One region of the Actinoplanes sp. CA-252034 genome, then DNA from elsewhere that is predicted to be linked to it. Evidence: riboswitches for the same ligand, from Rfam matches in the RefSeq annotation. Region 1 holds a riboswitch; the other holds the start of a gene.
What was found. A riboswitch is a leader RNA that binds a small molecule or an ion and turns the genes downstream of it on or off. The one in region 1 is predicted to bind glycine.
Positions count from the first base shown of each region.

Region 2: another riboswitch for glycine. It lies ahead of gcvP (aminomethyl-transferring glycine dehydrogenase); the one in region 1 lies ahead of gcvT (glycine cleavage system aminomethyltransferase GcvT).

Region 1 is NZ_CP191846.1:7,042,896-7,057,205, forward strand. Features, by position in the region: gene ACQPZW_RS32085 (GNAT family N-acetyltransferase) at 1-179, shown strand, start outside; gene ACQPZW_RS32090 (beta-galactosidase) at 180-2,897, opposite strand; gene ACQPZW_RS32095 (rhamnogalacturonan acetylesterase) at 2,973-3,995, opposite strand; gene ACQPZW_RS32100 (NADP-dependent oxidoreductase) at 4,057-4,959, opposite strand; gene ACQPZW_RS32105 (helix-turn-helix transcriptional regulator) at 5,091-5,942, shown strand; gene ACQPZW_RS32110 (diguanylate cyclase domain-containing protein) at 5,955-7,427, opposite strand; gene ACQPZW_RS32115 (PAS domain S-box protein) at 7,451-10,582, opposite strand; glycine riboswitch at 10,714-10,808, shown strand; glycine riboswitch at 10,813-10,899, shown strand; gene gcvT (glycine cleavage system aminomethyltransferase GcvT) at 10,932-11,984, shown strand; gene ACQPZW_RS32125 (L-serine ammonia-lyase) at 11,988-13,274, shown strand; gene ACQPZW_RS32130 (MarR family winged helix-turn-helix transcriptional regulator) at 13,281-13,769, opposite strand; gene ACQPZW_RS32135 (LLM class flavin-dependent oxidoreductase) at 13,856-14,310, shown strand, end outside.
Region 2 is NZ_CP191846.1:5,867,667-5,881,976, reverse strand. Features, by position in the region: gene ACQPZW_RS27010 (nucleotidyltransferase domain-containing protein) at 1-193, opposite strand, end outside; partial or broken gene ACQPZW_RS27005 (nucleotidyltransferase domain-containing protein) at 190-863, opposite strand; gene mgrA (L-glyceraldehyde 3-phosphate reductase) at 881-1,909, opposite strand; glycine riboswitch at 1,925-2,012, shown strand; gene gcvP (aminomethyl-transferring glycine dehydrogenase) at 2,089-4,899, shown strand; gene ACQPZW_RS26990 (DUF5999 family protein) at 5,014-5,214, opposite strand; gene ACQPZW_RS26985 (chorismate-binding protein) at 5,334-6,539, shown strand; gene ACQPZW_RS26980 (sigma-70 family RNA polymerase sigma factor) at 6,715-7,257, shown strand; gene ACQPZW_RS26975 (peptide deformylase) at 7,279-7,767, shown strand; gene ACQPZW_RS26970 (class I SAM-dependent methyltransferase) at 7,839-8,621, shown strand; gene ACQPZW_RS26965 (MBL fold metallo-hydrolase) at 8,582-9,214, opposite strand; gene ACQPZW_RS26960 (TIGR03564 family F420-dependent LLM class oxidoreductase) at 9,225-10,118, opposite strand; gene ACQPZW_RS26955 (TetR/AcrR family transcriptional regulator) at 10,230-10,754, shown strand; gene ACQPZW_RS26950 (TetR/AcrR family transcriptional regulator) at 10,815-11,387, opposite strand; gene ACQPZW_RS26945 (Vgb family protein) at 11,437-12,276, shown strand; gene ACQPZW_RS26940 (hypothetical protein) at 12,398-14,310, opposite strand, start outside.

The sequences.
Region 1 (14,310 bases):
GGCGGATGACCGCCGCGGTGACGGTCCTGTCCCGGGTGGGGCTGTCGCTGCCGGGCATCGAGCGCCTGGTCATCCGGCACCACCCGGCCAACCTCGCGTCCGCCGCGGTGGCGGCCAAGGCCGGTTTCGTCGAGATCGGCCGCGACGGCGACTCCGTGATCCGGGAGCGCCGCGCCTGATCACCGTGGGCCGGTGCCCCCGTCCAGGACCACGACACCCCGGGCGGGGAGCGTCGGCGGGGCGCCGGGCAGATCCGGCAGGGCGATCGTCTCGGCGGTGCGGTTGATCAGGAAACGGAACGGGCCGCGGACCGCGAGCTCCACCTTTCCGCGCAGGGCGGGCGGCAGCTCGCTGACGACTCCGGCCGGCGCCAGCAGCTCGTCGAGGATCGGCACCAGGCCTTGCGGCCTCAATCGGGTCGAGACGTACGCCGCGGAGCCGGCACCCACCTCCCGGCGTGTGACGGCCGCCCCGCCGCCGGCGTAGGTGACCAGCACCTTGGTCGCCGGGTCGGTCACCTCCACGCGCTCGGACCAGAGCGTGCCGGCCGTGCCGTCGGACAGCGGCGCCGACTCCCCGTCCAGCAGGGGCGCGAACTCCTCGACCCGGATGCCGAGCAGGTCACGCAGCGCACCCGGGTAACCGCCGAGCCACGCGTGGTCGAACTCGTCGACGATGCCGGAGAAGTACGTCGTCACCAGGTGACCGCCGCCGGTCACGTAGTCCTCGAGGCGCTGCCTCAGGGCGGCCGGGACGAGGTGCAGGATCGGCGCCACGACCAGCCGGTATCCGGTCAGGTCGGCGGCGACCGGCACCACGTCGGCGCGGATGCCCAGGTCGAGCAGGGCCGTATACCAGTCGAGCGCCTCGTCACGGTAGCGGAGCCGGTCGGTCGGGTGCGCGTCCTGTTCGGCGGCCCACCACGACTCGTAATCAATCACCACGGCCACCGCGGACGGCGTACGCCGCACGGTTGCGACGCCGGACAGTGACCGCAACCGCGCGCCGAGATCGGTGACCGCCGCGAAGATCGCGCTGCTCTCGCCGGCGTGCGGCAGCATCGCCGAGTGATACTTCTCGGCGCCCGCCCGGGACTGCCGCCATTGGAAGAAGCAGACGCCGTCGGCGCCGTGGGCGACGTGCGTGAGCGAGTCGCGGGCCAGCTCGCCGGGGAGTTTCGGCACGTTGACCGGCTGCCAGTTGACCGCACCGGTGGAGTGCTCCATCAGGAACCAGGGCCGGCCGGCGATCAGGTTGCCGGACAGGTTGGCCGAGAACGACAGCTCGTCGCGCGACTGCGGGCCGGGCCGGGTGTAGTGGTCGTTGGCGATGAAGTCGACCTCGGCCGCCCAGTCCGGATAGTTCATCTCGTTGATCGGCCCGGCGACCATGAAGTTGGTGGTCACCGGCACGTCCGGGGTGATCTCCCGCAGGATGCGCCGCTCGGCCAGGTAGTGCTCCTTGAGGGCGTCCGACGAGAACCGCCTGAAGTCGAGCTGCTGCGTCGGGTTGACCGGCCCGTTCGCGTGGCGCGGCGGCAGGATCTGCTCCCACTCGCCGTAGCGCTGCGACCAGAAGTCGGTGCCCCAGGCCTCGTTCAGCGCGTCCAGGGTGGTGTATCGCCGCCGCAGCCAGACCCGGAACGCGCGCGCCGCGTCGTCGGAGTAGTCATGGACGTTGTGGCAGCCCAGCTCGTTGCTGACATGCCAGGCGGCCAGCGCGGGATGGCCGGCGTAGCGCTTCGCGATCGTACGGACCAGGCGCAGCGCGTGCTCGCGGAAGACCGGTGAGGTGGGTCGCCAGTGCTGGCGGGCGCCCGGCCACACGGTGCGGCCGTCCCGGTCGACCGGCAGGATCTCCGGGTGCTTCGTGGTCAGCCACGGCGGCGGCGAGGCGGTCGGAGTGGCCAGATCGACCAGGATGCCGCCCGCGTGCAGCAGGTCGATGACCTCGTCGAGCCAGCCGAAGTCGTAGCGCCGCTCGGCCGGTTCGAGCCGGGCCCACGCGAAGATGCCCAGCGACACGATCGTGACCCCGGCCTCGCGCATGGCCCGCACGTCGTCGGCCCACACCTCGCGCGGCCACTGCTCCGGGTTGTAGTCGGCGCCGAACTCGATGCGCGGCTCGCCGTCGCGTTTCAGCCAGCGCGGCGCGTCCCGGGGCGCGCGCAACGCGGCCGCGAAGAAGCCGAGCGACGCGTCGACCGAGTCGGGGACGTCGAGCGGCCGGTTGAGGTGGCCGTGCGTGGTGCCGGGAGCCACGAACGACTCGGCCGGCACCCCGACCTCACGCAGCTGCCGTTGCAGCAGCTCGCCGGAGGGACGCAGGTCGTCGATCTCGGAGAGCAGGATGTGGGCCGGCGGCAGGCCGTCGAGCCGGGCCGCGCCGGGCAGGGCGTCGGCCGGGAGGTCGCTGATCCGGCCCACGTAGTTGCGGACCATGTCCTCGATGTTCTCCAGCGTGCGCCCGTGCCCGAGCGTCGGCGTCGGGAAGTGCGCGAACGGATAGGCCAGCAGGAGCAGGTCCGGCCGGTCGTCCGTGGTGCGCAGCGCGGCCGCGACGGCGAGGGCCGCTCCCGCGCTCGCACCGCCGAGAGCCCGGCGTGCCGGCAGGTCGTCGCGAGCGGCCACCCAGGACCAGACGGCGTGCACGTCGTCGATCGGGACCGGGTAGCGGACCCCGTCGACGGCCAGGCGATAGCCGACCGAGAAGACGACCGCGTTCGCCCGGCGCGACAGCTCGGCGCCGACCATGTCGGACTCGGGAGTGTCCAGGCCGCCGTGGCGGAACCCTCCACCATGGGCCCAGACGAGCACCGCCTCCGCCGGGCCGTCCGGCTCGTAGACCCGCACCGGAATCGGGCCGTGCGGCCCCGTCACCTCGAGATCCGCGCTCATTCACCCATCCTTGTGAAACGTATTAGCCCAGGCAAGCGCTTTCCGCAGGTTTCCGGTGCGGTTCTCCCCCACGCCTCAGCCTCCGTACCACTCGCGGAGCCGGGTCAGCACGAGCCCGCCGATCCGGTCGGCGCCGTACTCCGAGAAGTGGGTGTTGTCGCGCTTCTCGTCGTACAGGAAGATCGGCTTCGAGGCCTCCGGACCGAGCCCTTCGACCAGCGCGGCGCTGTCCGCGGTCAGGTCGATGTAGGGCACACCGGAGGCGCCCGCGACCGCCGCCATCTCCGCGGGCAGGTCCACGCCGAGCCCGTTGACGTGCCTCGCGACCGGCGTGAGCCGGCCGTCCGCGTCGAAGAGACGGCGCACCGGCGGGCTGACCAGCACCGGCCGAGCGTCCAGGGCCCTCAGCTCGGTGACCATCCGGGTCAGGTTGGCGCGATAGTCCTCGGCGGTCGTGGCCTTGTCGTTGTGCCCGAACTGCAGCAGCACCACGTCACCACGGCCGACCCGCGGGAGCATCGTGGCCCACAGCCGCGGATCGGCCAGGAACGACGCCGAGCCCTCCCCCGAGTCGGCGTAGTTGGCCACCGTCACCGACCGGGGCAGGTGCTGCGGGATCGCCTGACCCCAGCCCGTGTAGGGCACGACGGCCTGGTCGCAGACTGTCGAGTCACCGGCGAGGAACAACCGCGGCCCCCGTGGCGGCGCGGGTCGCACGGTCACCCGGCGCACCTGCGGGGCGGCGCCGGTGAAGGTGAGCGTCAGCCCTGGCGTGCCGACGGCGGGCAGGGTCGGCTCGCCCTCCGGCTCGCGCACGTCGACCCGGAACCCCCGGTGCGCGAACCGCCCCGCCCCGGTGGCCGTCTCGGCGAGCATCATCCGGCGCGCCTCGGCCCGCACGGCGGTGCTGCCGGCCGCGTCCGGGCTGCCGAGGGTCACCGCGACGTCGTACACCCCGGGCGGCACGTCGTAGTGGCAGACCACCGGGGCGGTCCCGGCGCACTCGCCGGGGATGTCATGGCGCCCACCGGCCAGAGCCGGGCTCGGCGCCACGACGGCGGCCACGGTGGCCAGCGCCAGCGCTCGGGATCTTCTCATCGGGGTCTCTCCCATCGACATTTTGAAACGTTTACATCGATGAAACCCGATCAGTCAAGCTCTACGGCCGCAGCAGCAGCTTTCCCCGGACATGGCCACCGGCACTGCGGTCCTGGGCCTTACCCGCGTCGGCCAGGGCGAACGTCCCGGCCACCTCGACCCGCAGCCGGCCGGTCCCCGCCAGCTCGGCCAGGGCCGCCAACGCCTCCCCGCTGCGCTCGCCGCCCGCCGAGAACACCACCCCCGACTGCTGGGCGGCCACCGCGTCGGCGATCGTCACGATCCGGTCGACGCCGCCACGCAGCTCCACCGACACCTCCACCGCGCCCTGACCCGCCGCGTCGAAGACGGCGTCGACCCGCGGCGCCACGGCCCGGACCCGGTCGGCGAGACCCGGGCCGTACGCGACCGGGACCGCCCCGAGCGACCGCAGGTAGTCGTGGTTGCCCGGCGACGCGGTGCCGACGACGGTCGCCCCACGAGCCACCGCCAGCTGCACCGCCACCCCGCCGACACCACCGGCCGCCCCGTGGATCAGCACCGTCTCCCCCGCCCCGACGGCGAGCAGGTCCAGGACCCGCTGGGCGGTCTCCCCCGCCACCGGCAGCGCGGCCGCCTCGTCCCAGCCCAGCCCGGCCGGCTTCCGGGCGACCACGGTGGCCAGCGCGTAGTCCGCGTACGCGCCGGTGTCGGTGAACCCGAGCACCTCGTCGCCGGCCGCCAGACCGGTCACCCCCTCGCCCACCTCGTCGACCACACCGGCCGCCTCCCAGCCGGGCGTCGCCGGGAACACGGTCGGGAACACCTGCTCCAGGAGGCCGTTGCGGACCTTGTGGTCGACCGGGTTGACACCGGCCGCCACCACCCGCAGCCGGACCTGGCCGGGCCCCGGCTGCGGCACGCCGACCTCGGCCACCCGCAGCACCTCGGGACCACCGAACCGGTCGAAGACGATCGCCTCCATGACTGCCACCTCTCTCGTGGATCGCTGTGGCACCCAGGCTGCTGCGATCGCGGGCCGTTGTGGAGCGGACCTGTTTCCCTAGGACCGGTGATCCTTGGCTACCGTCCGGCGGATGCGCGAGCATTGCCGTCATGGATCGACGTGAGCTGGCCGACTTCCTGCGCCGCTGCCGGGAGCGGCTGCGGCCAGCCGACGTCGGGCTGACGGCGGGGCCACGACGGCGTACGCCCGGATTGCGCCGTGAGGAGCTGGCCATGCTCGCCGGTATGTCGGCCGACTATCTGATGCGCCTCGAACAGGCCCGCAGCCCGCAGCCGTCGCCGCAGGTGCTCCGCTCGCTGGGGCAGGCGCTGCGCCTCAGCGACGACGAACGTGACCACCTCTACCTGCTGGCCGGGCACCGTCCACCGGCCGGGCGGCCGGCCGGCGCCCACGTCCGGCCCGGACTGCTCTACCTGCTCGACCAGCTGACCGGTGTGCCCGCCCAGGTGCTCAGCGACCTCGGCGACGTGCTGGCGCAGAACGCGCTGGCCGAGACCCTGTTCGGTGACATCTGCCCGCCGATGCGCCACGACCACGAGCAGGATCACAACATCGTGTGGCGGTGGTTCAACGACCCGCGGATCCGGCTGGCCCATCCGGTCGAGGAGCACGACTACCTCAGCCAGGTGTATGTCGCCGATCTGCGGGCCGCGATCGCCCGGCGCGGTCGCGACCCGGTCGCGGCGACGCTGGTGGAACGGCTCCGGGGGTGCAGCGACGAGTTCGCCGGGCTGTGGGACCGGCACGAGGTGGCGGTCCGCCGGCAGAGCCGCCTGCGCGTGCAGCACCCCACCGTCGGGCTGCTCGAGCTCGACTGCGAGACGCTGCTGACCCCGGCCGAGGATCAGCGGCTGGTGCTGCTCACCGCGCCGCCGGGCAGCCCGACCGCAGGCCACCTGGAACTGCTGCGGGTCGTCGGCCGGGAGACGTTCGCGGGCTGAGCCGGGCCACCCTCAGGCGGCGACCTCGAAGGCGCCCTTGCCGCGGTTCTTCGCCCGGTACATCGCCTGGTCGGCCAGGTTGAGCAGATGTGACGCGTCGCCGCCGGCACGGTCGGCCAGCGCGGCGCCGACGCTGGCCCGTACGGTCGCGGTGCCGCCCGCCGGCAGCGGGCACGGCGCGTCGACGGCCCGGATGATCCGGTCGGCCACGGCCGGCAGGCCCTCCGGCGGCGGCCGGTCGAGGAGGATGGCGAACTCGTCGCCCCCGAGACGGGCGACCAGGTCTCCGGGGCCGACCGCGGCACGCAGACGGGCGGCCGTCTCGATCAGCACGGCGTCACCGGCGGCGTGGCCGTACCGGTCGTTGACGGGTTTGAAGTCGTCCAGGTCGATCAGGAGCACCCCGGCCGGGCCCGGGTTCCGCAACGACGCGGTCAGCCGGTCCAGGAAGCAGGCCCGGTTGGCCAGGCCGGTGAGGCTGTCGGTGAACGCCATGGCATGCAGCCGCCGGGTGAGGCCGTCACGTTCGGCGAGCAGCCGGGCGTTGTCGATGAACGCGGTGAGCTGCCGGGCCACGACGATCCCGGTGCAGAGCACGGCGCCGGCCTGGACGATCCAGGCTCGCGGGTCCAGCCCGCCGGTCAGCAGGGCCCAGATGAGCAGCAGGTGGATGCCGGCGAGCGCCAGATACGGCATCGCGCTGTACGGGCGCTTGCGTACCGCCGGCGTCACGGCCCGCCCGGCCAGGAACCGGCGATACTGGAACCACGCCGCGACGAGCAGCAGCGCGTGACAGGCCAGGCTGAGCGCGAAGACGACGCCGGGACGCCCGGCCCGTGCCAGCTCCGGTCCCAGGGTGCGGGCCAGGCTCTCCAGCGTTCCGGCGATCGGGCCCATCACGCCGATGTGCCAGCGGAACGGCGCGGTCCCACTGAGGTAGAGCCGACCGACCGCGAACGCCAGCAGCATCGCGATCAACGGGGCGGCCACCCCGGCGACCTGCCCGGCCCCGAAGGAGCCGGTCATCGTCCAGTACAGGCACCCGGCGCCGACCGCGGTCACCACCGTGGCCAGGTCGAGGTGGTAGCAGAGACGCTCCCTCGCCGACCGGTGCGGCAACGGGTAGGTGGCGATCACGCCGATCACCACCGCGCCGCCCAGGCCGAGCGCCACGGTCCGCGCGATCCCGGTGCCGGTACGGGCGTCGAACGACGACGGGTCGGCCAGCGTCATGGCGACCTGGAGCCAGTCGGCGACACTGAAGATCGCACCGGCGACGATGAAGGCCCGCCAGAAACGGCGTTCCGTGGTGGGCTCCGGCATGAGGCGGACCGCGCGGTACGCGTACCACGTCATCGCCGTGGCGAAGACGGCGACGGTGAGCCAGCAGACCACCGCGTGGACGGCCGGGCTCCCCCACGGCACGACGAAGACGGCGCCGAGCACGGTGGTCAGCGCGGCGACGGCCACCGGAAGGACCGGCATCGGGAGGCTGCTCCGGGGTGACGTCACGCCGGGCTGACCGATCCGGCGGCGGCCACCGGCAGGGTCAGGGTGAAGATGCTGCCCGCCGGGTAGCCGGGCAGGTACCCGACCGTGCCGTCGTTGGCCTCGGCGAGGCCCTTGACGATGTAGAGGCCCAGCCCGGCGCCCTGGATGGTCACGTCTCCGGCGGCCGCCCGGCTGAACCGGTCGAACAGATGCGGCCGCAGCGGCTCCGGGATCCCCGGGCCGTCGTCGTAAACGCTGATCAGCGCGTTGCCGCCCTGCACCTCGACGGTGATCGCGGTGACGCCCCCGGCGTACTTGTCGGCGTTGGTGCAGAAGTTGGTGACGATCTGGTGCAGGTGACTGGGATGCACCAGCACCGCCTGGTCGGGCGGGCAGGTCACTCCGGGGGTGATGCCGAGCCCGGTCACCACCTCGTGCAGGGCGGCCGCGACCTCCACCGGCTCCGGCACGGCGTGCAGCTGGCCGGCGTCGATGGTGTAGAGGGTGAGGATCTCGGCGCGCAGCAGGTTGAGCCGGTGGGTGGAGCGGGCGATGACCTCCAGCGCCTTGCGGTGTGCGGGCGCCAGCTGCCCCGGCTCGGCGAGCACCATCTCGGCATAGCCGGCGATCGTGTTGAGCGGGGTGCCGATCTCGTGGGAGAGCATGCCCATCAGGTCGAGCCGGAACGCGTTCGCCTCGGCCAGCCGGGCGTTGCTGTCCTGCAGCTCGTCGTTGCGCACCCCGAGCAGCCCGGCCGCGGCGTCGCGTTCCCGTTCCGCGGCCAGGCGCGCCGTCACATCCTGGACGACGGCGATGAAGCTGGTCGGCTGGCCGTCGCTGTCGCGCACCAGGGACATGCCGACCTCGGCGTCCACCACGCGGCCGTCGGCGTGCAGCAGGCGCAGGTGGCGGCCGGCCGGGAGGTTCTCGGTGAACAGTATGGCCGCGGCGCGGTGATTGGCGGGCCGGTCGTCGGGATGGGTGATGTCGTCGAGGGTGAGGTCCTCCAGCTCGACGACCGACCGGCCGAGGATTTCCGCGAGCGCCGGATTGACGTGCTGGAACCGCCCGTCGAGCCGGATCGTCGCCTGGCCGACGGTGGCCAGCGCGAACTGGGTGCGCAGACGCTCCTCGCTGTCGGCGAGCCGCCGTTCGGCCTCTTTACGGGCGGTGACGTCGATGTTGATCTCGAGGATCGCCAGCGGTACGCCGTCCTCGTCGTACTGGACGCTCTGATGGGACAGCACCACGACGCGGCTGCCGTCGCTGCGCAGATGGTCCAGCTCGCCGTGCCAGCGGCCCACGTCGGCCAGGGTGCCCTCGATCAGGGTCCGCAGCGCCGGGAACCGGGTGTTGAGCAGCCGGTGCAGGTTGCAGCCGAGCACCGCGTCCGGCTTCCACCCGTAGATGCCCTCGGCGCCCCGGTTCCAGTAGGTGACCTTGCCGGTGAGGTCCCGCACGATCACCGCGGTGGGCGCCAGGTCGAGCAGCTCGGCCTGCTGGCGCAGTCGCGCGGTGTCGCGGTGGCGCTCGGTGACGTCGCTGCAGACGCCGTCGACGAAGAGCACGCCGTTCTCCCGGCGTGGGTGGCCACGGGTCCACACCCAGCGGGTGACCCCGTCGCCGCCGATCAGCCGGCAGACGGTCTCCGCGGCCTGCCCGGTCGTCAGTGTCCTGCGGAACGCGCGGAAGGACTCCTGATCGTCGGGGTGCACCATCGCGGCCATCGCCTCGCCCAGATCGCCGCCGGACGGCGGCGGCCCGCCGAAGACACCGGTGTTGCCGGGGCTGGCGTACATCACCCGGACCGAGCCGTCGGCGGCGATCCGGACCTTCCACAGGAAGTCACTGAGGTTGGCGACGATCTGGTCGAAACCACGCCGGGCACGGCTGAGCTCCAGCTCCAGGTCGAGGGCACGGCGGCGGTGGACGTACTGGCCGATGTGCGCGGCGACCGTGTCGAGGGCGGCCATCACCTCCGGGTCGGCCTCGGTGCGCCGCCGGTCGTAGACGGCGAGGACCCCGACCACGTCGACGCCGTTGCGGACCGGCACGGCCACGACGCTCTGCAGCCCGGCGGCCCCGGCGGCGGCGGCACGCGGGCCGTCGGACGCCGGCAGGTCGGTGGACCAGCAGGCCGCGGCGGTCTCCCACACCTGCCCGACAGCGCCGCGACCACGGCTGATCTCCCGGACCGGGCGCATCGACTCGGCCATCGCGGCGTCCCGGCACCACGCGGCCAGCCGGACCAGGCACCTTCCCCGCGCGGCGTCGAGGTGCCAGTACTCGACGTACGGCCAGCGCAGCCCCTCACCGACGGCGGCGAGCACCGAGTCGGTGGCCTGCTCCACGTTCTGGGCCGCGGCCAGCGCCCCCGCGACGGCGTATTCGAGCCGCCGCAGCCGCTCGCCGTGCTGCCGGGCGGTGATGTCGCGGACGAACGTGCCCATCACCGTCGACGACAGCTCGATCGGGAACCGGCGGCCACCGCGGTGCACGGCCTCGAACTCGCCCCGGCGCCCGGCCTCGTCGAGGTCGTGTTCCACCTCGTCGAGCCACCGGCGGAAGCCCTCGCGCCGGTCCGGGGCGATGATCAGCTCCTCGATCGGGCGGCCGAGCGCCTCCAGCTCGCTCCAGCCGAACATCCGCTCGGCGGCCCGGTTCCAGGTGGTGACCCGGCCGTCGGCGCCGGCAGCGACGAAGGCGTCCAGGGTGCTGTCCAGGATCCGCCGCAGCTGCTCGGAACCGCGCGCCGCCTCGGTGGCCGCGATCCGCGCCGCGATCTCGCCCGCCGCCGCGACGGCCAGGCCCTCCAGGACGGCGATGTCCGTGCCGGTCCACTCCCGCGGCCGGTCGTCGAAGACGCACAGGGCCCCCACGACCCGGCCGTCCGGCGAGCACAGCGGAGCACCCATCCAGGTGTCGGCCAGCACGTGCGGCGCCGCGGTCTCGACCACCTGCCGGCACCACGACTCCGGCGCCGGGGCGGGCTCGATCCCGCTGACGTCGCCGGCGAGCACGGAGCCGGACGGCAGCATCGCCACGCAGGCCCGTCCGCCGGCGAGACGGGCGGCCAGGACGGTGATCTGCTCCAGGACGGGCGACGCCGGGGCGAGGTCCACGTCGTCGGCCACTGCGATCGCGTTCATCGAGAGGCCCATCGTCCATGGCGCGGCACAATTGAGAGCTGGGCCACACACCGCTGTCCGGCAGGGCCGCGGCAGGCGGGCGGGTCGCGGTAGGCGGTAGGGTCTCGGCAGACAACCGAATACTTCGCCGCGATTCCGCCGCGGGAGAGTCCTCGCAGGTCAGCGAGGCGCCGAAGGAGCAACTTCTCCCTCAGAATCTCTCAGGCCCCCGTACCGCGACGGTCAGGCGACTCTGGAAAGTCAGCTCTTTCACGGAGCTGCGCCCACGGTGCAAGCCGCCCCTCCGGCGGTGAACCTCTCAGGCAGAGATGACAGAGCGAGGGAGGCCCGACCCGACAAGGAGCCTCCGTTGCGACACACCGCCCTGCACCACGTCCATCAGACCCACGGCGCCACCATGACCGGTTTCGCCGGCTGGTCCATGCCGCTGCGCTACGGCAGCGACATCGCCGAGCACCACACTGTCCGTACCGGCGTGGGCCTGTTCGATCTCGGGCACATGGGCCAGATCGAGGTGACCGGGCCCGACGCCGCCGCGTTCCTGGATCACGCTCTGGTCGGCCGGTTGTCGAAGGTCGCGGTGGGCCGCGCCAAGTACACGATGCTCTGCCACACGACCGGCGGCGTCCTCGACGACCTGGTCGTCTACCGGCTGGCCAGGGACCGGTTCCTGGTGGTGGCCAACGCCGGCAACGCGGCCGTGGTCCGGGCGATGCTCGGCGAGCACTCCGGCGGCTTCACCGTCACGATCACCGATCAGGCGCGGTCACTGATCGCGGTGCAGGGGCCGAAAGCCGTCGACGTGGTCGGCGAGCACCCGGATCTGCGCTACTACGGCATCCGGCCGGAGCGGCTGGCCGGGCGCGACGTGCTGCTGGCCCGTACCGGGTACACCGGCGAGGACGGGTTCGAGATCTACTGCGCCGACTCCGACGCCGAGGCGATCTGGGCGTGGGCGATCGACAGGGGCGCGGTTCCGTGCGGTCTGGCCTGCCGGGACACGCTGCGCCTGGAGGCCGGGATGCCGCTGTACGGCCACGAGCTCACCCTGCGCACCACCCCGTTCGACGCCGGTCTGGGCCGCGTCGTCGCCCTCGACAAGACGGACTTCGTCGGGGCCGCCGCCCTCCGCGCCGCCCGGCCGGACCGCCTGCTGACCGGCCTCGTGACCAAGGGCCGCCGCTCGCCACGGGCCGGTCACGCGGTCCTCGACCCGGACACCGGCGAGCGCCTCGGCGAGGTGACCAGCGGCGTCCCCTCCCCCACCCTCGGCCACCCGATCGCCATGGCCTACCTCCCGGCCGACCGCGCCGAGCCCGGCACCCGCGTGGTCGTCGACATCCGCGGCACCCGTGAAGAGGCCGAGGTCGTCACGCTGCCGTTCTACCGCAGGCAGGGCTGAGCCGTGACCGTCTCCGTCTTCGACCTGTTCTCCATCGGCATCGGCCCGTCCAGCTCGCACACGGTCGGCCCGATGCGCGCGGCCCGGCTCTTCACCGGCCACCTGACCGGCATCGACGGCGTGACGACCGTGCGGGCCGAGCTGTTCGGCTCGCTCGGCGCGACCGGTCACGGGCACGGCACGCCACGGGCGGTGCTGCTCGGCCTGCAGGGTGAGGACCCGGAGACGGTCGACACCACGCTCGAACCGTCCGCGGACGCCACCGGGTTCGCCGTGGACGTGGTGCTGCACCGGCGGCGCGCGCTGCCCGGCCACCCCAACGGCATGCGCTTCACCGCGCTGGGCGCCGACGGCACCGAGTTGCTGACCAAGACCTATTTCTCGGTCGGCGGCGGGTTCGTGGTGGATGACCGGGCCTCGGGTGTACGTCCGGAGCACACGCTCGTGCCCCACCCGTTCTCCTCCGGCGCTGACCTGCTGGAGCTGACCCGCTCCACCGGACTGTCGATCTCCCGTCTGATGCTGCACAACGAGTCCGTGCGGCGGCCCGTCGCCGAGGTGCGGGCCGGGCTGCTCGGCATCTGGCGGGTGATGAGCGCCTGCATCGACGACGGGCTGGACGCGGAGGGCGTACTCCCCGGTGGTTTGAAGGTCCGTCGCCGCGCCGCGCTGACCGCCCGCAAGTTGACCGCCGACGGTGATCCGCTGGAGTGGTTGACCGTCTACGCCATGGCGGTGAACGAGGAGAACGCGGCGGGCGGCCGGGTGGTGACCGCACCGACCAACGGGGCCGCCGGGATCATCCCGGCCGTGCTGCGCTACTACCTGGACTTCGTGCCCGGGGCGAACGAGGACGGGGTGGTGCGGTTCCTGCTGGCGGCCGGTGCCATCGGGCACCTGTTCAAGGAGAACGCGTCGATCTCCGGGGCGGAGGTGGGCTGCCAGGGTGAGGTCGGGTCGGCGTGCGCGATGGCCGCGGCCGGACTGGCCGAGGTGCTCGGCGGCACCCCGGAGCAGGTGGAGAACGCCGCCGAGATCGGCATGGAGCACAACCTGGGCCTGACCTGCGACCCGGTCGGCGGCCTGGTGCAGATCCCGTGCATCGAGCGCAACGGCATGGCCGCGGTCAAGGCCGTCACCGCCGCGAAGATGGCGCTGCGCGGCGACGGCCGCCACCACGTCTCCCTCGACAAGGTCATCAAGACCATGAAGGAGACCGGCGCCGACATGAAGAGCAAGTACAAGGAGACGTCACGGGGCGGCCTGGCCGTCAACGTCATCGAGTGCTGACGCCGGTCAGCGCCCCTTCTCGTCGCGGGCCGTCGTGACGGCCTCGCACAGGTCGGTCAGCGGGTCCCGGGCCTGGGCACTGCAGGCGATCGTCTGCAGCAGCCCCCGGAAGGAGTCGGCGTCGCCGGCCGGCAGCGCGCCGAGCACGTGCGCCTCGACATGCCGCAAGGCGTCGCGGTGGGACTGCCAGGCCTCGCGGCCCCTGGTGGTGGCGACGACGAGACGGCTGCGGCGGTCGGCCGGGTCGGGGCGGCGGGCGACCAGCTCGGCCCGCTCCAGGTCGTCGATCAGGTAGGTCAGGATGGTCCGGTCGATGCCCAGATCGGCGCCGATCGCGCCCTGGTTGCGGGGTGGCTCGCCGATCGCCGCCGAGAGCACCTGATAGCCGCGCGGGCCGCCGGGCAGATCGCCGAGCACGTGGTCGGCGGCCTTGGCGTAGGCACGGAAGACCACTCCCAGCATCCAGCCGAGATCACCTTCGAGGGGCGTCGTCACACGACCACCCTAGCTCAGCCTTACAGAAGTTCTGCCCTTCAAATGTTCTGTTTGACAGAACATCTTTTCCGCGTCACAGTTGCCGCATGTCCGACTACGGCCACCCGCTCGAGTTCGGGTCCTTCATCACCCCGTCAGCCGCCGACCCCGCCCGCGTCGTCGCGCTCACCGTGCTCGCCGAGCAGGCCGGCTTCGACCTGGTCACCTTCCAGGACCATCCCTACCAGCCCGGCTTCCTAGACACCTGGACTCTGCTCAGTTACGCCGCCGCCCGCACCTCGTCGGTGCGCCTCGCGGCCAACGTCACCAACCTGCCGCTGCGCCCACCCGCCGTCCTCGCCCGCAGCGTCGCCGCCCTCGACCTGCTCAGCGGCGGCCGGATCGAGCTGGGCCTCGGCGCCGGCGCGTTCGCCGAGGCGGTCGAGGCGATGGGCGGGCCCCGGCTCACCCCCGGCCAGGCCGTGCAGGCCCTGGAGGAGGGCATCGACGTCATCCGCCAGATCTGGGACACCGACGCACGCGGCCCGGTCCGCGTCGACGG
Region 2 (14,310 bases), 1.2 Mb from region 1:
GCTCGACGGTCTCCGGGCCGGTGCGCAGGCCGACGACCTCGTGCGCCGGCAGCACGTGCGAGGCGCGCAGGTCGAGGTCGGAGTCGACGGAGGCGAACCCGTACAGGTGCGCGCCGCTCACGGTGGCGAAGACCAGGGGATACGGGACTGCGGTGGTGGCGTCCGCGGCCCACTCCGGCACGTCGAGGGTCACCCTAGATTCCTTTCTCGTACGGCCACGAGCACCCGGTCCACAGCGGCCCGGTCCGGGGCTTGGGGAGCGACGTCGAGGCGGCCGCGTCGGTGAGCTCGTCCTGGAGCCGCCCGGCCCATGCGGCGATCCGTTCCCACGGGGTCTCGCCGTGTTTGACGGCCAGCAGCTCGTCGCGCAGGTGTGACACGTCGACCAGGACCTCACCGGCACGCAGCACGTGCGCCCCGGCCATCAGCAGCCGGATCATGTGCATGGCCTGCTTGAAGTTGACCTCGCCGGTCCGCTCGCGCCGGTTGGCGACCTTGGTGAGCTGGTCGCGCGCGTATCCGCCGTACGTCTCGGCCAGCCGCTGTGACAGGAACGCCTGCCGCACCCCGAGCAGAGCCTCGCCGTCGGCGTTGCGGAACTCGACGAGCGGCGACCACAGCACTTCGAGGACGGTCGGGTTGGCCTGCAGCGCGAGCGTGCAGAACCGTTCGATCTCCCACGAGAACTGCTCCTCGGCCGGCCCGTCGAGGTGGGTGGGCGGCTTGTCGAGGCGCCAGAAGTCACGGGTCGGCGCCACGAAGACACCCCGCCGGTCGTGGTCGGATCCGGGCCCCTGGAGTCCATAGGCGCGCGACCCGACCACGACCGCGAGGGCCGTGTGCCGTTCGACGAGGTCGATCATGAGCACGCAGGATACGGCTAGAGATCGAGTACCGTCGCGTCGATTTCGTCCAGCTCGCTCTGGTCGAGGGCGAGGTTGCCGAGCGCGGCCACGTTGTTCTCCAGCTGCTGCACGCTGGACGCGCCGATGATCAGGCTGGTCATCCGCTCGTCGCGCAGCGCCCAGGCGAGGGCGAGCTGGGCCAGTGTCTGGCCGCGCCGCTTGGCGACGTCGTTGAGCGAGTGCAGGCGGCCGAGGGTCTTGTTGTCCAGGGCGCTCTCGTTGAGGAACACACTGGTGCGGATCCGCGAGTCGTCCGGGATGCCGGTCAGGTAGCGGTCGGTGAGCAGGCCCTGCTGCAGGGGGCTGAACGCGATGCAGCCGGCTCCGGCCGCCTCCAGGGTGTCCAGCAGCCGGTCGTGCTCGATCCACCGGTTGAGCATCGAGTAGGACGGCTGGTGGATCAGCAGCGGCGTGCCCAGCTCGCGCAGGATGTCGGCGGCGCGGGCGGCCTCCTCGCTCTTGTAGTTGCTGATGCCGACGTAGAGGGCCTTGCCGGAGCGGACGATCGCGTCGAGCGCGGTCATCGTCTCCTCGAGCGGGGTCTCCGGGTCGGGCCGGTGGTGGTAGAACACGTCGACGTAGTCCAGGCCCATCCGCTTCAGGGACTGGTCCAGTGACGAGACCAGGTATTTACGGGAGCCCCAGTCACCGTACGGGCCGTCCCACATCGTGTAGCCGGCCTTCGTCGAGATGATCATCTCGTCGCGGTGGGCGGTGAAGTCGGCGTGCAGGATGCGGCCGAAGTTGGTCTCGGCGCTGCCGGGCGGCGGCCCGTAGTTGTTGGCCAGGTCGAAATGCGTCACCCCGAGGTCGAAGGCCCGGCGGACGATGTCGCGCTGGCGGTCGGCGGGACGGCCGTCGCCGAAGTTGTGCCACAGGCCCAGGCTGATGACGGGGAGCTTGAGGCCGCTGCGGCCCGCACGCCGGTAGATCATGTCGGCGTAGCGGTCGGCGGCAGGGAAGTACGTCACATCGCACACCCTAGGACTCCCGGTCTTGCCCATGCCCGCTGGTAGGTTGATCCCAGCGCGGGAGAGTCCGCTGACGCGGCGCCGAAGAGGCAAATCCTCCCCGGAAACTTTCAGGCAAAAGGACCGCGCAGGTTGGCAACTCTGAAATGCCGCAGTCTGGGTATGACAGAGGGGGAGGTTGTTCCTCGACCTTCTCACGCCAGGAGTCGCGCATGACGTCCCCGTTCGTTTCCCGGCACATCGGCCCGGATGCCGACGAGCAGACCACGATGCTGAAGGCGATCGGCTACGGCTCGGTCGAGCAGCTGATGGACGCCGCGATCCCCGAGTCGATCCGTTTCCACGGTGATCTGGACCTACCGGCCGGGATCACCGAGGAGCAGACGATCGCCGAGCTCCGGTCGATCGCCGACCGTAACGTGCTCGCCACCCCGATGATCGGTCTCGGCTACTACAACACGGTCACGCCCGCGGTGATCAAGCGCAACGTGCTGGAGAACCCGGCGTGGTATACGGCTTACACGCCGTACCAGCCGGAGATCAGCCAGGGCCGCCTGGAGGCGCTGCTCAACTTCCAGACCATGGTCACCGACCTGACCGGTCTGACCACGGCGAACGCGTCGATGCTGGACGAGGCGACCGCGGTGGCCGAGGCGATGACGCTGGCGCGACGCTCCTCCAAGAGCAAGAGCAACGTGTATGCGGTGGACGCCGACACGTTCCCGCAGACCCTGTCCGTGCTGCGGACCCGGGCCGAACCGCTCGGCATCTCCGTGGTGCTCGTCGACGTCGAGAAGGACGAGCTGCCGGAGGAGCTCTTCGGGCTGCATCTGCAGTATCCGGGCGCCTCCGGTGCCGTGCGTGACCACGCGGCGCTGGTCGAGGCCGCCCACGCCAAGGGCGCGCTGGTCACGGTCGCAGCCGACCTGCTGGCGCTCACGCTGCTGCGGGCTCCGGGCGAGATCGGTGTGGACATCGCCGCCGGGACCACCCAGCGGTTCGGTGTGCCCCTGGGCTTCGGTGGCCCGCACGCCGGCTATCTGGCCGTGCGCGCCGGCCTGGAGCGGTCGCTGCCCGGCCGTCTGGTCGGCGTCTCGAAGGACGCCGACGGCGACCAGGCCTACCGGCTGGCGTTGCAGACCCGTGAGCAGCACATCCGCCGTGAGAAGGCGACGTCGAACATCTGTACCGCGCAGGTGCTGCTGGCCGTGATGGCGAGCATGTATGCGGTCTACCACGGTCCCCGCGGGCTGTACGACATCGCCGCTCGCACCCACCGCAGGGCCCGTGCGCTCGCGGCCGGCCTTGCCGCGGCCCGGGTCGAGGTGACGACCGCTGCCTTCTTCGACACGATCACCGTTCGGGTGCCCGGCCGGGCCGCCGAGATCGTCGCCGCGGTTGCGGACTCCGGCATCGACCTGCGTCTGGTGGACGCCGACCACGTGTCGGTGTCGACCGACGAGACGACCACGGACGAGCACGTCGCGACGGTGCTGGCGGCGTTCGGCGCGCCGGAGAAGGTGACCGGTCCGCGTGTCCTGCCGGACGCTCTGGTGCGCACGTCCGAGTTTCTGGCGCATCCGGTGTTCAACACCCACCACTCGGAGACGAGCATGCTGCGCTACCTGCGCAGGCTCTCGGACCGTGACTACGCGTTGGACCGCGGCATGATCCCGCTGGGCTCCTGCACGATGAAGCTGAACGCCACCACCGAGATGGAGGCGGTCACCTGGCCGGAGTTCGCGAACATCCACCCGTTCGCGCCGTCCTCGCAGACCGAGGGCTACGAGCATCTGGTCGCCCAGCTCGAGGCCTGGCTGGCGGAGATCACCGGTTACGACGCGGTCAGCGTGCAGCCGAACGCCGGTTCACAGGGTGAGCTGGCCGGTCTGCTGGCGATCCGCGGCTACCACCGGTCCCGCGGCGAGGCGCACCGTGACGTCTGCCTGATCCCGTCCTCCGCGCACGGCACGAACGCGGCCAGCGCGGTGATGGCCGGCATGCGGGTCGTCGTGGTGGCGTGTGACGCCGACGGCAACGTCGACCTGACCGACCTGGACGCTAAGATCGCCAAGCACCGTGACCAGCTCTCGGCGATCATGGTGACCTACCCGTCGACCCACGGTGTGTACGAGACGTCGATCGCCGACCTGTGCGCGAAGGTGCACGAGGCGGGCGGCCAGGTGTATGTGGACGGCGCGAACCTGAACGCGCTGGTCGGCTACGCCCGTCCGGGGAAGTTCGGCGCCGACGTCTCCCACCTCAACCTGCACAAGACGTTCTGCATCCCGCACGGCGGTGGCGGCCCCGGTGTGGGCCCGGTCGCGGTCGGGGCGCATCTGGCCGAGTTCCTGCCGGGCGACCCGCTGCAGCAGGGTGATCACCACGCGGTGTCGGCGGCGGCGCACGGGTCCGCGGGCATCCTGCCGATCTCGTGGGCGTACATCCGGATGATGGGCCCGGACGGTCTGGCGGCGGCGACCGCGTCGGCGGTCCTGTCGGCAAACTATGTCGCGGCGCGGTTGCGCGAGCACTACCCGGTGCTGTATGCGGGTGAGAACGGCCTGGTCGCGCACGAGTGCATCCTCGACCTGCGCCCGATCACCAAGGCCACCGGCGTCAGCGTGGACGATGTGGCGAAGCGGCTGATCGACTACGGCTTCCACGCGCCGACGATGTCGTTCCCGGTCGCCGGCACCCTCATGGTGGAGCCGACCGAGAGTGAGGACCTCGCGGAGCTGGACCGCTTCATCGCCGCGATGATCGCCATCAAGGGCGAGATCGACAAGGTCGCGGCGGGGGAGTGGCCCGCGGGCGACAACCCGCTCGCGAACGCGCCGCACACGGCGTCGTCGGTCATGATCGACGAGTGGACCCACCCGTACTCACGCTCCGTGGCCGGTTTCCCGGAGGGCGTGGACCGGACGGCGAAGTACTGGCCGCCGGTTCGGCGTATCGACGGGGCCTTCGGCGACCGGAATCTGGTGTGTTCCTGCCCGTCGCCGGAAGCTTTCGAGGACTGACCCGTCCACGGCTCAGTTTTTCCCGTTGCGCAGGTCGCGGTCGTCGATGATCGCGGCCTGCGCTGCTTCCGTAGTCCTCGATTGACTACGCTGCGTCGCGTGTCGTGAAGTGTCTCAGGCTGCCAGGGCGTGCACAGCCGGCCCACGGTGCGGCTCGATCGTGGTGCCGTCCGGCAGCAGTTCACCGGTGTCCTCGAAGACGATGACGCCGTTGCAGAGCAGGCTCCATCCCTGCTCCTGGAAGGTCGCGATGATGCGTGCGGCCTCACGGTCGGTGGCGTCGGCTGGGGGGCAGTTGATCAGGTGCTGGCACATCGGTTTACTCCGGTTGGGGGCTGTGTGAAGGTTCACAATTGCGGTGACGAACGTTACCTCACATCGAACGACACTGGTTCAACCCGGTGACGGCGTCGGCGCGCGGATCCTCGTCTCCCATGCTCCACGCCGGAGCGGTCGTCGACCACTGTCCGCTACCTCCGATCGGTCGTCCGCCGGGTGCCCCGGCGAGCTGCCATGCCCGTCACCACGCGTTAAGCACCTTTCGATGGCATCAGGGTGATCCCGGTGACCCTGCCGAGCTTGTGGCGGAGTTCCTCGCCGACAACGGACTACCGGTGCGTAACCTCGGCCGAACGGGTGACAAATACCAGACGATCGGCGATGGCGAGGTCTGTGGGGCATCACTCTACGTATCTGCCGATGCGGGGGCCGTGATGGCAGGCGGTGTCATTGGATCGCGCTCTCCTGTGCCCGGCATTCCTGATGTATACGCCGTTGTTTACCGACATGCCCGTGATGTCACACCGACCGGTGACATGTCCGGTGACCGGTGGAGCCTCGGGCCGTGGCGGGAGAGCTGGACCCGCGAGCGGCACGCCACCGCCGTCGATGCGGTCCGGGCCGCCATCGCACGCGGCGACGTCTACCAGGTCAACGTCGTCGGGCACGCGTCCGCGGCCTATACCGGAGATCCCGTCCCCGCCCTGCGCCGCGTCGCCGCCCTCGCCGGCGCCCGCTACGGCGGTGTGCTCGCCGCCGACGGCTGGGCCATCGCCACCGCCTCCCCGGAGACCCTCGTCGAGGTCCGCCACGGGCGGGTCGTCACCCGGCCGATCAAGGGCACCCGCCCCGCCACCGCCGCCGGCCGTCACGATCTGTTGGCCTCCGCCAAGGAGCGCGCCGAACACGTGATGATCGTCGACCTGGAACGCAACGACCTCGCCCGGCTTCCGGGGACCGGGCCGGTGCGGGTGGACGAGTTGTTCGCCGTACGCGAATGGTCGGGTCTGTGGCAGGCCGAGTCGGTGGTGTCGGCGGACCTGGACCCCGGCGTGGGCCTTGCCAATCTGCTGCGGGCCGTCTGCCCCGGCGGCAGCGTCACCGGTGCCCCCAAACTGGCCGCCCTCGCGCAGATCGCCGCCCTCGAACCGGTCGGCCGGGGCGCCGCCATGGGTGCGCTCGGCTGGATCGGCCACGACCACCTCGATCTCGGCCTGACGATCCGCACCGTCGCCCTCGACGGCGCCCGCGCCCACGTCTGGGCCGGCGGTGGCATCACCATCGACAGCGACCCGGTCGCCGAAGTGGACGAGGCCGCCGCCAAGACCGGTCCGGTGCGCGCCGCACTGCGGGGTCGCTGACCTGCACAGCGGGCTCATAGCGTTCTCCGAGCCGTCTCTACCGAATGCGTGCCACTGTCGGCATCCGCCCCCCTGGGTGGGGTCGAGCGCGTACTTTGACGTCCGCGCGGCACCGAGACGGTCCACAGTGGCACCCTGCGTGTCCGGTGGCTGGCACAGAGACGAGATCGCGGACATGCTTGAGCTCCTCGAACACCCGGTCGCCCCGATCCGGACGACCATCCGCCCGGTTCGGCCGGACTTCGCGGGCTTCGCCCACGCCACCACCGCCCGCCTGCACAGCAGCGCCTTCCAGCTCTGCCGCGACTGGCACCTCGCTCAGGACCTCACCCAGACCACGCTGACCAAGCTGTTCCTGAGCTGGGAACGGGCCGTCGACAGCGACAACCTGGTGGCGTACGCCCAGAAGGTCCTGCTCAGGGTCTACCTGGACCATCGGCGCCGCCGCAGCTCCACCGAGACGGTCCCGGGGGAGTTGCGTGAGCCCGTCTACTCGATCAGCCCCGAGCTGCGGCTCACCCTGCTCGACGCGCTGTCCCGGCTCCCCGTCCGGGACCGCGCCATCGTCCTGCTGCGCTACTTCGCCGACCACAGTGTGGAACAGGTGGCCCAGGAGTTGGACGTCCCGATCACCGTGGTGAAGTCACAGACCCGCCGATCGCTGATCAAATTGCGCCACATGTTGCGGACCGAGCGGCCCACCCTGTTCGCCGCGTAACGACCGGTTAGCCTTTGCGGCATGACAGTACGGCCCATTCGGATTTTCGGTGACCCGGTTCTGCGTACGCCCGCCGACGAGGTGACCGACTTCGGCCCGCAGCTGCGTGAGCTGGTCCGCGACCTGGAGGACACCGTCCGCGAACCCGGCCGGGCCGGTGTCGCCGCCCCGCAGATCGGCGTCAGCCTGCGCGTCTTCTCCTACAACGTCGGCGGTGTGGTCGGCCACCTGGTGAACCCGGTCCTCAGCGACTTCGCCGGCGAGCAGGCCGACGAGGAGGGCTGCCTGTCGCTGCCCGGCCTCGGCTACGAGACGAAGCGGTACGAGTCGGTCGTCGCCCGTGGCTTCGACCAGCACGGGGAGCCGCTCGTCATCGAGGGCACCGGCTTCCTGGCCCGCGCCCTGCAACACGAGACCGACCACCTCGACGGCCGCCTCTACGTCGACACCCTCACCGGCGACGTCCGCCGCCAGGCCCTGCGCGAGATGCGCCGGGTCGTCCCCCGATGACCCCGGACCCGTCCGCCGGATCTCCGGGTTCCGCCGCCGCCGTGCCCGCGGAGGCGGATGGTGCCGGTCTCGTGCCCGCGGACGGCGCCGGGTTCGCGGCGGACGGCGCCGCCGGGTCGGGGACTGCCTCTGCCGCGGCGGCATCTGTCTCGCCGTCCGCCGTGGACGCCCGCAGGTTCGCCGCCGCGTCACTGGCCGCGGGCGACCCCACCGGATGGTTCGAGCAGCTGTACGCCGAGTCGCGCGCCGGCCACGCCGAGGTCCCCTGGGATGTCCCGGCGCCCAGCGCCCATCTGCGGGCGCTCACCCTGCCCGCCGGGGAGGGCCGCCGAGCGCTCGTCGTCGGCTGCGGCCCCGGGCGGGACGCCGAGTACCTTGCGGGGCTCGGCTACCGGGTGACCGCTTTCGACATCTCGGCCACCGCCATCGACCTGGCCCGTGAACGTCACCCCGGCAGCGCCGTCGGCTACGTGGTCGCCGACCTGCTCGATCCGCCCGGCGAGTGGCGGCACGCCTTCGACCTGGTCCTGGAGAGCAACAACGTCCAGGCCCTGCCGGTCACGATCCGTTCCGCCGCGATCCGCACGGTCGGTACGTTCGTGGCGCCGGGCGGCACCCTGATCGTGCTGGCCGCCGCGACCACCCGCATCGACAGCGCCGGCGACGGCCCGCCGTGGCCGCTGACCCGCTCGGAGGTCGAGGCGTTCGCCGTCGACGGCCTGCATCCGCTCTCGGTCGATCTGGTCGCCGCCGCCGGAACCACGCTCCCCACCCGATGGAGGGCCGTCTTCACCTCGGCGGCCGGCCGTCCGGATCAGAGGGTGACCGACTCGCCGAGCGGCACCCGGGAGTAGGCGGTATTGCCCTTGGCCTCCATCCAGGCGTCGAAGTTGCCGTAACCGACGTCGGTCGTCAGCGCCCGGTCGTGGATCGGGAACGCTCGGGCCGGTGCGATGGACCGGGTCATCTCGATGGCCTCCCGGTGCCGGCCCCACGGCGCGGCAGCCGGGACCAGGAGCGTGTGGACCTCGACGTCCGGGACGAAGTACGAGTCGCCCGGGTGGTAGACGCCGTCGATCACGTAGCCGAGGTTGGGGCAGCCGGGCAGGCCGTCGTAGATCTCGGCGTGCCGCCCGCCGACCGCGGTCACCGCGAACCCGGCCACGTCGAACACGTCACCGGCGGCCACCACGGTGACGGCCTCGCCGATCCCGGCCTCGTCGGCCAGCGCCCGCACCGACGCGGGCCCGTGGAGGCGCAGCGGCCGGGAGCCCACCAGACCGGCGATCCGGCCCAGGTCCACGTGGTCGTCGTGTTCGTGTGTCACCAGGATGTCCGTGACCCCGTCGAACGCCTCGTCCTCGGCCCAGGCACCCGGATCGACCAGCACCCGGCGGTCCCCGTTCTCCAGTCGTACGCAGGCGTGCGTGAATTTGACCAGTCGCATGCACCGCACCCTATGCGCTCCGGAGGAGCTCGGTGGTGCGGTGCTGCTCGGCGAGGGTGCCGACCGGGGCCGCGGCGAACTCGGTGATCCCGGTCGCGGCCAGGCGTCCCAAGGCGGCCGTCACCTCCCTCTCGTCGCCGATCAGCGCCACGTCCTGCGGGCCGGGGACGTGCTCGCGGTCCAGGACGGCGCGGTACTCGGGGACGTGGGCGGCCATGCCGAAACGGGCGGCCACATGGTCGCGGGCGGCGCCGGGGTCGTTGGTCACGCAGACGGGCAGGGCGGCGACGATACGTGGTGCGGGGCGGCCCGCCGAGCCGGCCGCGGCGGTCACCCGGGGGACCACGTGGGACTCGAGGGTGCGGGGGCCGGCCATCCAGGTGACGGTTCCGGCGGTCCGCGAACCGGCCAGGTGCAGCAGCCGAGGACTCAGAGCGGCCACCAGAACCTCAGGAGGATCGGTGGGCAGGTGGACCGTACCGCTGAGGGTGAAGAACTCGCCGGAGTGGGTGACCGGGTCGCCGCGCAGGAGCGGCAGCAGGATGTCGAGGTATTCCCGCAGGTAGCGCGCCGCATGGTCGGCCGGTAGGCCGAACATGCCGGTGGTCATCGCGCCGATCCCGGTGCCGACGCCGAGGGTGAGGCGGCCGCCGGTGGCGGCCTGGACGCTGAGGGCCTGGCTCGCCAGGACCAGCGGGTGGCGCTGGCGGATCGGGACCACCGCCGTGCCCAGCGAGAGGTCCGGCGCCTGCGCGGCGGCCATGGTCAGCGCGGTGAGGGCGTCCCAGCCGAGGGCCTGGGCTGCCCAGATGCCGTCGAGGCCGGTCGCGGCGGCCGCCTGGTCGCGGAGGTCGGCGGCGGTTGCCGGCCCCCGCACCTCGCCGATCATGATGCTCGTCCTCATGCGGTTGCACCCTTCCTGTCATCCGGCGTCGGCCGATCGTTCCGGAGAGCCTCTCCGGTTGATGGGCGGTAGCATACGGAGAGGTTCTCCGGTCACGCAACGGGAGGTCGGATGCGCAGCGACGCCCAGCAGAATCGAGAGCGGGTGCTGGCGGCGGCGCGGGCCGAGTTCACCGCGCACGGGGCGGGCGCCTCCCTCAACAAGGTCGCCCAGCGTGCCGGGGTGGGAGCGGGGACGCTCTACCGGCACTTCCCGTCGGCGCAGGCGCTGCTGGTCGCGATCATCGCCGAAGATGTCGCCGCGCTCTGTGCGCACGGGCGCGGACTGCTCGGCGACCCCGACCCGGTGCGGGCGGTGCACACCTGGCTGCGTGCCGTGGCCGTGCACGCGACCGCCATGCGGGGGCTGGTCGCCACCGAGTCGCTCGCCGGCGCCGGGTCCACGCTCGCCGACTGCCACGACGAGATCAGCGCCGTCGGTGCGGCCCTGCTGGACCGGGCCGGCTCTCCCGATCGGGTCGACGACGTGCTGACCGTCGTCAACGCGATCGCCTGGGCCAGTGAGCGAGCCCCGGGAGAGCCGGGCCGGCTCGACCGGCTGCTCGGATTGGTGACCCGCGGCCTGCGGCTCGGCTGATCCCGGCGCGCCTGCAGTTCGACGGCCGCGCGACGCGGGGTGCTCCGAGCCCCGCGGCCGTCAGGCGGCCGCCGCGGCGCCGATGCGGGCATACCGAGCGGCGATGTCGGGCGCTGCGGGGGAGCGCATGAGTGCCAGCTCGTAGAAGATCGGCGCGCAGGAGGCGATCAGGACGGTCCGGGCGTCGGCTGTGGGTGCGGCCCGTTCGACGACGACGGCCGCGGTGGAGAAGCGGTCCTCCCAGAACGCCCGCAGTGCCCGGGCGGCCGCCGGCGAGCGGAACGATGCGGTGATCAGGGCTCGGGTGATCGACGGCTCCGCGGTCAGGGCGCCGACGATCTGGTGATTGATCTCGGTCAGGTCGCCGAGCAGGGAACCGGTGTCCGGCGGCTGCCACGGGTGCTCCCGGGCGGCGTCGAAGGAGTCGGCGAGCAGGCCTCCGGTGTCGCGCCAGCGCCGGTAGAGGGTGGTGCGATGAACTCCCGAACGGTCGGCGACGGCGTCCATGGTGACAGCGTCGAAACCGCCCTCCAGTAGCAGTGATGCGACGGCGTCGAGGACGCGATCGCGGGTGCGGGCGGTGCGGCCGCCGGGCCGGGCGGCTCTGGGGGGTGCTTGCGGAGTCGGCTCCATCTGGTTAATGCTACATCTGTAGCGTTAGTTTGGAGCGGGGAGGTACGACATGACCGAGGTGACTCTTCCGGTGGGATGGGCGCCCTACGCGGTGGCCGGTGACCACGACGGCACGCTGTGGACGACGATCCTGGACCCACCGGGACTGGCCCGGGTCACCCCCGACGGTCTCCGGCACGAGGCATTCGACGCCCGCCCGATGCTGCTGACCGTCGCCACCGACGGCGCGATCTGGTGCACCCGCAGCGACGACCGCCTGGTCCGGCGTGACACCGGCGGCGCCCACACGGTGATCGAGGTGCCGCCCGGCTCGGCCCCCTACGGCATCGCGGCGGCCGCCGACGGGGGAGTCTGGTTCACCGCCCCGGGACTGAACCGGATCGGCCGGGTCACGACCGCCGGCGACCTCACCATGGTCGACCTGCCGGTCCCGGACGCCCGCGCGGCGATGATCACCGTCGCCGCCGACGGCAGTGCCTGGGCCGCGCTCAACGGCGCCGGGGCGCTGGCCCGGGTGTCCGGCGACACGGTGCGGATCATCGAGCTGCCCGGCGGGCGGGCCCCCGCCGCGCCGGTCGGTGTCGCCGCCGGCAACTCCGGGGTCTGGTATGCCGACATCGCCGGGGGCTGCGTCGGTCTCGTCGACGCGTCCGGCACGGTGCGGCAGGTCCGCTTCGACGACCCCGTGTGCCGTCCGCACGCCGTGGCAGCCGATCCCGACGGCGGCTGCTGGGTCACGCTGTGGGGCTCCGGCGAGCTGGCCCGGGTGACCCCCGACGGCGACGTCACCCTGCACGCCCTGCCGGGCCGGGAGCCGCACGGTCTGTGGGTCAACGGCGGCACGGTGTGGGTGGCGATGGAGAGCGGATCCCTGGTGGCGCACGGATGAGGGAGATCCGCGCCGAGGTGGCCGCCGTCGTGGAAGCCACCCCGGCGTCGCCCGGTCGACGTGACATCCGGCCACGACGTCGTGACGACGCGCCCGCGGGAGCCGGCGGCCGTCATCGCCACTATGGCGGTGTGAGCAGGCGGTGACACGAGGCGAGCAGCTCCTCGTCCTCGGTGACCTGAGCCGTCGACCAGGTGTTGTCCGAGACGTTGAACCGCCGGGACGCCGCGATCTCGTCGCGGAACAGTGGTGCGAGCGCCACCGCCAGGGGGCCGCCGGCCGCAGCGGCGATCGCCGGACGGGTCTGCGGATTGCCGCGCCACGCGGCGGCCAGCACCGGTGCGACCCGGTCGGCGTCGCCGGTGAGCCGCCACAGGGCGAGCGCGGCACGCGCCGGTGTCCACCAGTGCCGGTCCGGGGGCGCGTCGAGGTATGTCGCCACCAGGGCGGCGGCCGGAGCGGCGGCGGCGCCCATCGCGGTGATCTCGTCGAATGCCTCGCGGGAGGCCGGGCCGTCCAGGTGCGAGGTCAACCGGGCCAGGGCGCCCGGCCACCGGTCGATGCGCCAGAGGGCCCCGGCCGACGCCGCCGCCAGGCGCGGGTCGTCGCTGGTGACCGCCTGGTGCAGAGCGGTCCGGGCCGCCGCCGCAGCGGGACCGATCCGGCCGAGTGTGGACGCGGACCAGTCACGCAGGGGCGAGGCGAGCAGGTACGGCACGGCCGGCGCCGCATCCGCTCCGAAGGCCCGTAGCGCGGTCTGGAACGCGTACCACTCGGTGGGCTCCCGGTCGGCGGCCGCCAGGACCGGGAAGTGCGGCAGGATCGCGGCGGTGATCCGCTCGGCGTGACCGGGATAGCGGGCGAGCCGGTACCCGATGTCTCTCGGGCGCTGCGGCAGGGTCAGTCCGGTCAGCAGCGGGGGCAGGGCGCGTTCGTCGCCGAACCCGGCGAGGAGATCGAGGTAGGGATGCAGGCCCGGCAGGTCGGCCGAGTACCGGACGGTCCACTCCGGCAGCCCGTCACGCCACGGCTGCGCGTCGATGGCGGCCAGCCGGGCGGCGACCGTCTCCACCGCGGGCGCGGACACCGGGCCCCAGTCCTTCAGCATGCCGGCGGCCCACCCGGCCACCCGCGGCGGCCGTTCGAGGAGCCCGGCGACCCGGGTCACGGCCTCCCGGTAGTCGCCGCGCCGGCCTTCGATCAGCTTGTTCACGGCGAACAGCGCGTCACCGGCGAGGTCGTCGTGGGTGGAGGCGAGCAGCGGCGTGACGATCGCGATCCGTTCCGCCACGCGCGCGCCGAGCGGGTCGGTCAGGTCCTCGATCATGCGGGTGCAGTGCGGCGCCCGGCGTCCCTCGTCGCTCTGTTCACGCATCACCCGCAGCGACCCGATCAGGGTGTCGGTCTCGAATCCGGCCGGGCCGGCGGCGGGACCCTCCTCGGCGTAGGCACGTTCGATGAGCTCCGGGACACCGTCGAGCGGCACCCGGTACGGGTCGTTGCGGGCCACCGCGATCAGGGCCGCCACCGCGGTCGACGCGGGAGCGGACCCGGCGAGCTCGAGCAGTCGGCCGATGGTGGCGTCGTCGAGGGGCAGGCTGCCCAGGGCCTCGAACAGCCCGGTCCTGACCTTGAGGTCGGTCTCGCTGCCGAGCAGGCCGAGGAGCAGGCCGGCCAGGTCGGGAACCGCGGGCGCCAGGGCGACCAGAAGCGACGGCGCGACGGCGCGGACCTCCGGGTCGGTGTCGTCGGCGAGGCGCAGCAGCACCGGCGCCGCCGCCACCGCGAGGGTGTGCGCCCGCACGGCGTGGCGGCGCATCACGATCGTGTCCTCGTCGAGGTCGGCCTCGTCCGGCCAGTCGCCGACCTGGACGATGCTGGTGAGCAGCTCGGCGATGCCGTCCCGGCCGGGCAGTCGCGGCACGGCCAGAGCTTCGATCAGGTACGGCACCACGGCCACCGTCGAGTCGTAGACGTCGCCCTGGTGGTGCACCGCCCCGTACATGGCGTCGAGGGACTGCTCACGAACCGCGG